DNA from 3 places in the Corynebacterium aurimucosum genome. Region 1 is predicted to be linked to each of the others. Evidence: predicted binding sites of a transcription regulator. Region 1 holds the regulator's gene; each other region holds the start of a gene.
What was found. The regulator LexA, encoded in region 1, represses DNA repair genes until DNA is damaged. The targets are predictions, from matches to a motif close to CGAACANNTGTTCG.
Positions count from the first base shown of each region.

Region 2: a site for LexA is predicted at 581-594, ahead of CAURIM_RS00475 (HNH endonuclease signature motif containing protein). Genes of this name have one in related genera too.
Region 3: a site for LexA is predicted at 1,054-1,067, ahead of CAURIM_RS01520 (HNH endonuclease signature motif containing protein). Genes of this name have one in related genera too.

Region 1 is NZ_CP047048.1:1,650,734-1,653,007, forward strand. It holds gene lexA (transcriptional repressor LexA) at 466-1,188, shown strand; gene sugR (transcriptional regulator SugR) at 1,556-2,274, shown strand, end outside.
Region 2 is NZ_CP047048.1:90,296-92,569, reverse strand. It holds gene CAURIM_RS00480 (hypothetical protein) at 1-323, opposite strand, end outside; gene CAURIM_RS00475 (HNH endonuclease signature motif containing protein) at 781-2,058, shown strand; gene CAURIM_RS00470 (DMT family transporter) at 2,098-2,274, opposite strand, start outside.
Region 3 is NZ_CP047048.1:328,414-330,687, reverse strand. It holds gene CAURIM_RS01530 (HAD-IB family hydrolase) at 1-353, shown strand, start outside; gene CAURIM_RS01525 (LURP-one-related/scramblase family protein) at 350-928, opposite strand; gene CAURIM_RS01520 (HNH endonuclease signature motif containing protein) at 1,126-2,274, shown strand, end outside.

The DNA of each region.
Region 1 (2,274 bases):
AAGAGAGCGTTCGAACAACAGACGAGCCACGGGAAGAAGTAGGTGATAATTCATGGGTTCGCACCTGGCCCTGCACAGGATCCCAAATTGCCGCCGGAGGGACCAGCACTGCCGTATTGCGAGGCTTCCGACGAACATCCCTACGCAGTACAGAGGCATTATTGAGAGCGATAGCCATGACGGCTCCTTTCTAGTTCTTCCTTCTCCATCGACGCAATATCCGAAGTATAAGAATCCAGGCAGACACTTTCGAACATCACCATCGACCAACCGTGCGATTTAGCGTGTATGTTCGATTTATAGCACCGTCTCGAAAATTTGTCCACAACTCGGCGACGCCAGTCGAACATTTTTTCCTGTCGTGCTAAAAAGGAAAGCGGAAGCACCACCGGCAGTCCCATACATGCCTGGCACGCCAAAGCCTCAACCACGAATGTGCACATCGCAATAGTTTTAGGAGAAAGAATGGCCCGCAAATCCAAGCGAAGCGACCACCCTTCCCTCGACACCCTGTCCGCCCGCCAGCGCCGCATCCTGGAGGTTATCCATGATGCCGTAATGCTCCGCGGATACCCGCCAAGCATTCGTGAGATCGGTGATGCCACCGGCCTACAGTCCACATCATCCGTGGCCTACCAGCTGAAGCAGCTTGAGGAGAAGGGCTTCCTGCGCCGCGATCCAAACAAGCCGCGCGCCGTTGATGTCCGCCACTTCCCCGGTGCCGAAGACTCGAAGAAGCCCGGCCGCAAGACAAGCCAGGCAAACAAGTCTCCGGATCTTTCCACCCCCGATATCCCCGAGGACGCAGCGACGCCGAACTATATCCCTGTTGTCGGCCGCATTGCCGCAGGTTCCCCAATTACCGCCGAAGAAAACGTTGACGCTTATTTCCCCATGCCGGGCGAAATCCTTGGCAGCGGCGAGCTTTACATGCTACAGGTCGTGGGCGATTCTATGCAGGACGCCGGAATCCTCAACGGCGATTGGGTGATCATTCGCTCACAATCCGTCGCAGAGGAAGGCGAGTTCGTCGCCGCTCTCCTAGACGGCGAAGAAGCCACCGTAAAGGAATTTCACCGCGACTCCTCCGGCGTCTGGCTTCTCCCCCATAATAATGCCTACTCCCCCATCAAGGGCGACGAAGCTGAGATCATGGGCAAGGTAGTGTCTGTTTTCCGCAAGCTCTAGGAATCATCACTTCGCAGCCATCCCCAGGGCCCTACCCACCCCGCAGTGCCAGTCCACTCGGTGCGGGCGTAAAGGGCCGGGGGATTGTGTCTTTCTACCCCCTTGTGTGTGTACATGCCCGATTCCTACCGCTTTAGCGTCCGACATCACACATTTACATATGTGCAGGTTATGACGGAATTTTTACACTAAGACAGCAATCTCAATGTGAGTTTTTCTTTGTTTCGTTCCGTTTTCTTCACCTTCAGTGGGACAATAGAAGCATCGCCGCAACATTCGTTGTTCTTTTCGTTCACACGCCCCAGCCCCGTTTCCTTTCCGCGGCGGGCGCAGTGACCACCACAGGCAGACTTCACCGGGAGGAACTATGTACGCAGAAGAGCGTCGCCGACAAATTGCCTCATTGACCGCCGTCGAAGGCCGTGTCAATGTCACCGAACTTTCTGAACGCTTCGATGTTACCGCTGAGACGATTCGCCGCGATCTCGCGGTTTTGGATCGGGAAGGAGTCGTGCACCGAGTCCATGGCGGTGCGGTTGCCTCCCAATCCTTCCAAACCGCGGAGTTAACCCTTGATACCCGTCAACGCTCGGCCACGGGCGCCAAGATGGCCATTGCGCGCGCTGCGCTGGAACAGCTTCCCGATGGCGGCAGCATCTTCCTCGACGCCGGCACCACGACGAATGCGCTTGCTGATCTCATTGGCCAGCGCTATTCGGCAGGTCAGTTCAGCATCGTCTCCAACAGCCTGCCGATCGCCCTTTCGCTAGCCAGCAACGGGGTATCCGAAGTCCAGCTCCTTGGCGGTACAGTACGGGCAATTACCCAGGCCGTGGTTGGTGATACCGCCCTTCGCACCATGGCGCTCATGCGTGCCGACGTGGCTTTTGTCGGCACCAACGCACTGACCATTGATCACGGTCTCTCAACGGCAGACTCGCAAGAGGCTGCGATCAAGTCCGCTTTCGTCACCAATGCGCACCGCGTCGTCGTACTGTGCGATTCTTCAAAGCTGGGCAATGACTACCTCGTGAGCTTTGCGTCCCTCGATGAAATTGATGTCGTTATCACCGATGCCGGCGCGCC
Region 2 (2,274 bases), 1.2 Mb from region 1:
CCAAAGTCCTGGCGGTAGCCGTCGGATGCCACAGACGCAGCCGTCGCCATTCCTTTCATGATCGGCACAGCGACCGGATCCCCAGAAATCACCCCGATGAAGCGCGTGAGATCCTCCGTCGACGTCGTGGTATTTCCCCCGTAGCCATTGTGGTGAGTCTCCCCTAGTCGATACTCCCCGATGATGGAGGGAATGGCCTGTGGGTACTTCCGCTCCAAGTCGCTGGCGGTGCCGTCCTCAGAAAAACGAATCATGTTCTCCACCCGAGCCTTATCCTCGGGTGCGCCATATTTCAGCACCCACATACCGAGGTACAGCTTCACCAGGGAAAGCGCGGGGCGAGACTCATGGCTATTCCCAGTGGAAACTGAGTTTCCATCGGCATAGCGCAAGGTCATCTGGGTGCGCGGTGGAACCTTTTCCAGGATCGAAAGTCAGCGCCTGGGCAGAAGGCGCAGTGACGGCCGCCAGTGCAAGGCCGACAATAATGGAACGAGACCTAAACACTTGTATAGATTAACTCAAGTCACAGCTTTAACAGCTCTGATTGGAGGTTCGGCGCTTTAAGTTCCCACTGGAGGGATCGAATGTTCGTTTTATCCGGCGCTCATACCACGGAGAGTGTGGAGCATCAGTTTTCCCATTTGACCCTTTAATCACAACTTCTTTCCCCGGCATGGACTTCCCCCGAGGTATCGAATAAGCTCTATATCGAAAGGGGTTTCGAACGGTGGGGGGGTCATCCCTTCGCAGTAACTCGACCAACAGTAGGGGGTTGAAGTGGCTTCCACTTCAGACGTTGTTGTTTCCTATTTTTCTCATTCCAATCCGAACGACCCAGTATGTATGAAAGGTAAAGACATACGCCAAGCAGACTACGAGTTCTGGTCTAACGTCCTTCCCGCCCTGGACGAAGACTCAGACACAGCGTGTATGCGCCTAGGGTTAAAGACCGGCAAAACGGCCGGAGCGGTTGCTCGCATAGTCATGGGGATTTACCGCCTTAGAGAACTTCCCCAGCTCAAAGCACTACAAGATGCTTATTATTTGCTGGACCTACCTGCCTTGATTGCCATTGACCAGGTCATGGCTAAGCTGGGCCAGCCTTCCCCAGAGGTAGTGGCTGCCATTGATACTTCGTTGGCCCGTTGGTTTACTCCCACAAAGCCCAATCAGGCGTTTCCCACCACATCGCAGATTCGCCGCCGCATGCGAGACCTTGTCAAGGTTCATGATGACTCAATCGCGGTGGAAGATACACGCCCAAAGAATCGATATTCCATACTCACCCGCGCCCAGCGCGCCACCATAGAACTAGAGGTCGATAGCAGTGTCGGGGTCATCATTCATGAGGCCATTAAGGCAGCAGCTGAAAAGCATGAGGTGTCTATGGCCGATGCCCTCATCCTTCTTGTCACCGGAAAGGTGGAGCCAGAAGCTGCCCGGGTAGTGCTCCACACTTATCAAGCCAGTGATGTCGAGGATGCACCTGTATATGTAGAAGGTCATGGCTGGCAGGTAGGCAACATCCCCGCACAAGCCGTAACGAAAAGGGATTTGAGCACCAAGCCGGAGGCCTCCAATAGCTACGGACCAAACACGATGGTGCGCAAGTATGTTGAGGGCCGCGATGGCACCTGTCGTGCAGCTGGCTGCGGAATGCCTGCGTGGCTATGCCAGTTGGATCACCGTATTAACTACGCCGATGGCGGGCCAACGCACCCGGACAACATGATCGCGTTATGCCAGCATCACCACAACATGAAGACCGACGGACGGGCCTTTTATATTTTGGACCCGGATACCGGGGATGTGGTCTGGCTTTTTGAGGATGGGACGTGGGCAATCACCGAACCTTCCGGACCACTAGCCCCTAAGAACAAGCGCTGGGCGCGAAGTGTGGCACAAGATATTGAGGGCTTCCGCGCCCGGAAACACCGTGAGGCCCAAGAGCTTAAAACTGAGCTAGACAAAGAACAACAAGAAGCCGCACACCACGCACATACAGAAAAGGCAGAGAACAAGGAATCTGAAGGCGGAGAGGAGATCCCCTTCTAAGAAAGGTCCGTCGTCTAAAACGACGAAGGGGATCGTCGTCTACCCCATATCGACCAGGAGAACTCCACCGATGATCAGTGCAACCCCTAAGCCCTTAAGCCAGGTAAATGGCTCGCGGAAAAGCAGGAAGGAGAACAGGGCAGTAAGCGCCACGCCGCAAGCGGTCCACATTCCATAGGCCACGCCCAGCGGCATTCCCTGCCGGAGTGCCAACGA
Region 3 (2,274 bases), 1.3 Mb from region 1:
CGCTCGGCACCGTGGCGGAGGTCAAAGATGGCCGCTTCACCGGCCGCCTCGTGGGCGATATCCTCCACGGGCCGGGTAAGAAGCACGCCGTGGCGGCGCTCGCCACACTAGAGAACCTCGATCTTGAGCGCTGTACCGCCTACTCCGACAGCGCCAACGATGTCCCGATGCTTTCCATGGTGGGAACCCCCGTGGCCATTAATCCGGATTCCAAGCTGCGCGATATTGCAGAGGAAAAAGGCTGGCTCATCCGCGACTACCGCTCCGTGCGCAAGGCCGTGCGCACTTATGGCCTCCCCGCGCTAGCCACCGCGCTCTTCTCCTATGGCAGCTGGCGCTTCGTGCGCCGCTAACTGCTGCTCTGCGCCTTGGTGCGCAGCATGTCCATGCACATGACCGCACCAATCAGCCCGGCATGCTGTTGCGGGTCAAGCCCCGGCGCAATGCTGAGGCGGTACGTATTCTTCCCAGCGAGGAACCGGCCCACGCCCGCCCACTCATTGCGAACTTCCGCTAGAGGCTGGCCTTGGCTAGTAATCGTGATATTCCAATCCCAGACATCGCCTTCAATCTCGATCTCCGGGAAGCCCTCCATTTCCAAGCTCAGGCGCGTCTTCAGGAGGGAGAATTTTTTAGTTACGACCGCCATGGGCTTCTCGACGCCCGGCAGGTACACCTCATAGGTATCCCGCACGAAGTTCGGCGGATCCTTAATCACCATGAGCGGCTGCTGCGGATTACCTTGCTCATCGGTAAAAGCAACCTCGAGGCTGCGGGAGGAGTTGAAGAACATGTCCTTCAGGCTCGTCGACTGCAGAATCGTCCCGACGGGCACGCCTTGTTCATCGGCGATCAGGAATTCATCCTGCATGAAGGACTTGGTCTGTGAGATAACCAGGCTGTCAAGAGTGAGGAGTCGAGGCAACATAGTTCGCCATTTTACGTACGTGATGGGCTCCTGTGGGGCCAGAAGGATGACACTCCCCCGCCTAGTTTATAGAGGCAAATATACACCCCATAACACCCACTCAACTATTAGCATAGACGCAGGTCAGAATAGATGTCCGAAGCGTGTTTTATAGTTCTGTTAGAACATAGAATCGAGATAGAAGCTTAGAGGACATCGTGAATACTGCTACCCAAACCGCCTACTTTTCCCATATGAACCCTGACTGCGCCCTCGCTGTGGAGCGCAGCGCCGCCCGCCGCGCAGACTACCGCTCGTGGGTAGCTGCCATGCCAGACCTCGATGAGGATTTTGATGTCGCGTGCCAGAGGCTCGTCGCCAAGCTTGGCGTCGGCGACTATACCGTGAGCGAATGCTGCCTGGCCGTGCACCGACTCACGGAGCTCCCGCAGGTCAAGGCGTTACAGGACAGCCAGTTCCTGCTGGATATGAAGGCCCTCATCACTATTGACCGCACCCTGACAAAGCTGGGCGCGTTGCCGCCAGAAACGCTCGCGCTTATCGACGATGCCCTGATCACCTTCTTCACCCCCACCTCCCCGAATCAGGTCTTTCCCACCCCAGCGCAGATTGGGCGCAAACTACGCGATATTTGCAAGAGTATTGACAAGACTTTTAGCTTTCGCAATTCCCCGCAGAAAGAGACGTATACCTTCACCGATACTGGCCAGCGCGGCATCCTTGAGCTCAATACCGATAGCGCCACGGGCATGATTCTGGATAGCTACATCAAACAAGCGGCAAAGGAGAACGGACTCTCACAGGCTGATGCCCTGAAAAAGCTCATCGCCGGTAGTATCTCGCCGCCGGCGACTGTCATTCTGCACACCTACCAAGCCAGCGATATCGACAACGCCCCCACCTTCGTCCAAGGCCATGGGTGGACGTCACAGGACATGCCTGTCACGCGCACGCGCGACCTCTCCTCGCAGCCACCGGAATCGCGCAGCTACATCGCCTCGGAGCTCATCCGCACATACGTGGAAGGCCGGGATGGCACCTGCCGCGCTCCGGGGTGCAACCGGCCGGCCTACCTGTGCCAGATGGACCACCGCGTCAACTACGCCGACGGCGGCGCCACGCACCCACGCAACCTGGCCAGTTTGTGCCAGCACCACCACAATATGAAGACTGATGGGCGCGCGCACTACATCATGGACCCGCACACCGGGGACATCGTGTGGCTCTACGAAGACGGGACCTGGGCTATGACGGAGCCGACTGGCCCGCTGGCACAGAAAACGAAGCGTTGGGCACAAACGGTGGCTCAAAAGATTTCGGCCACCCGCGAGCGCGCCCAGCAAGAA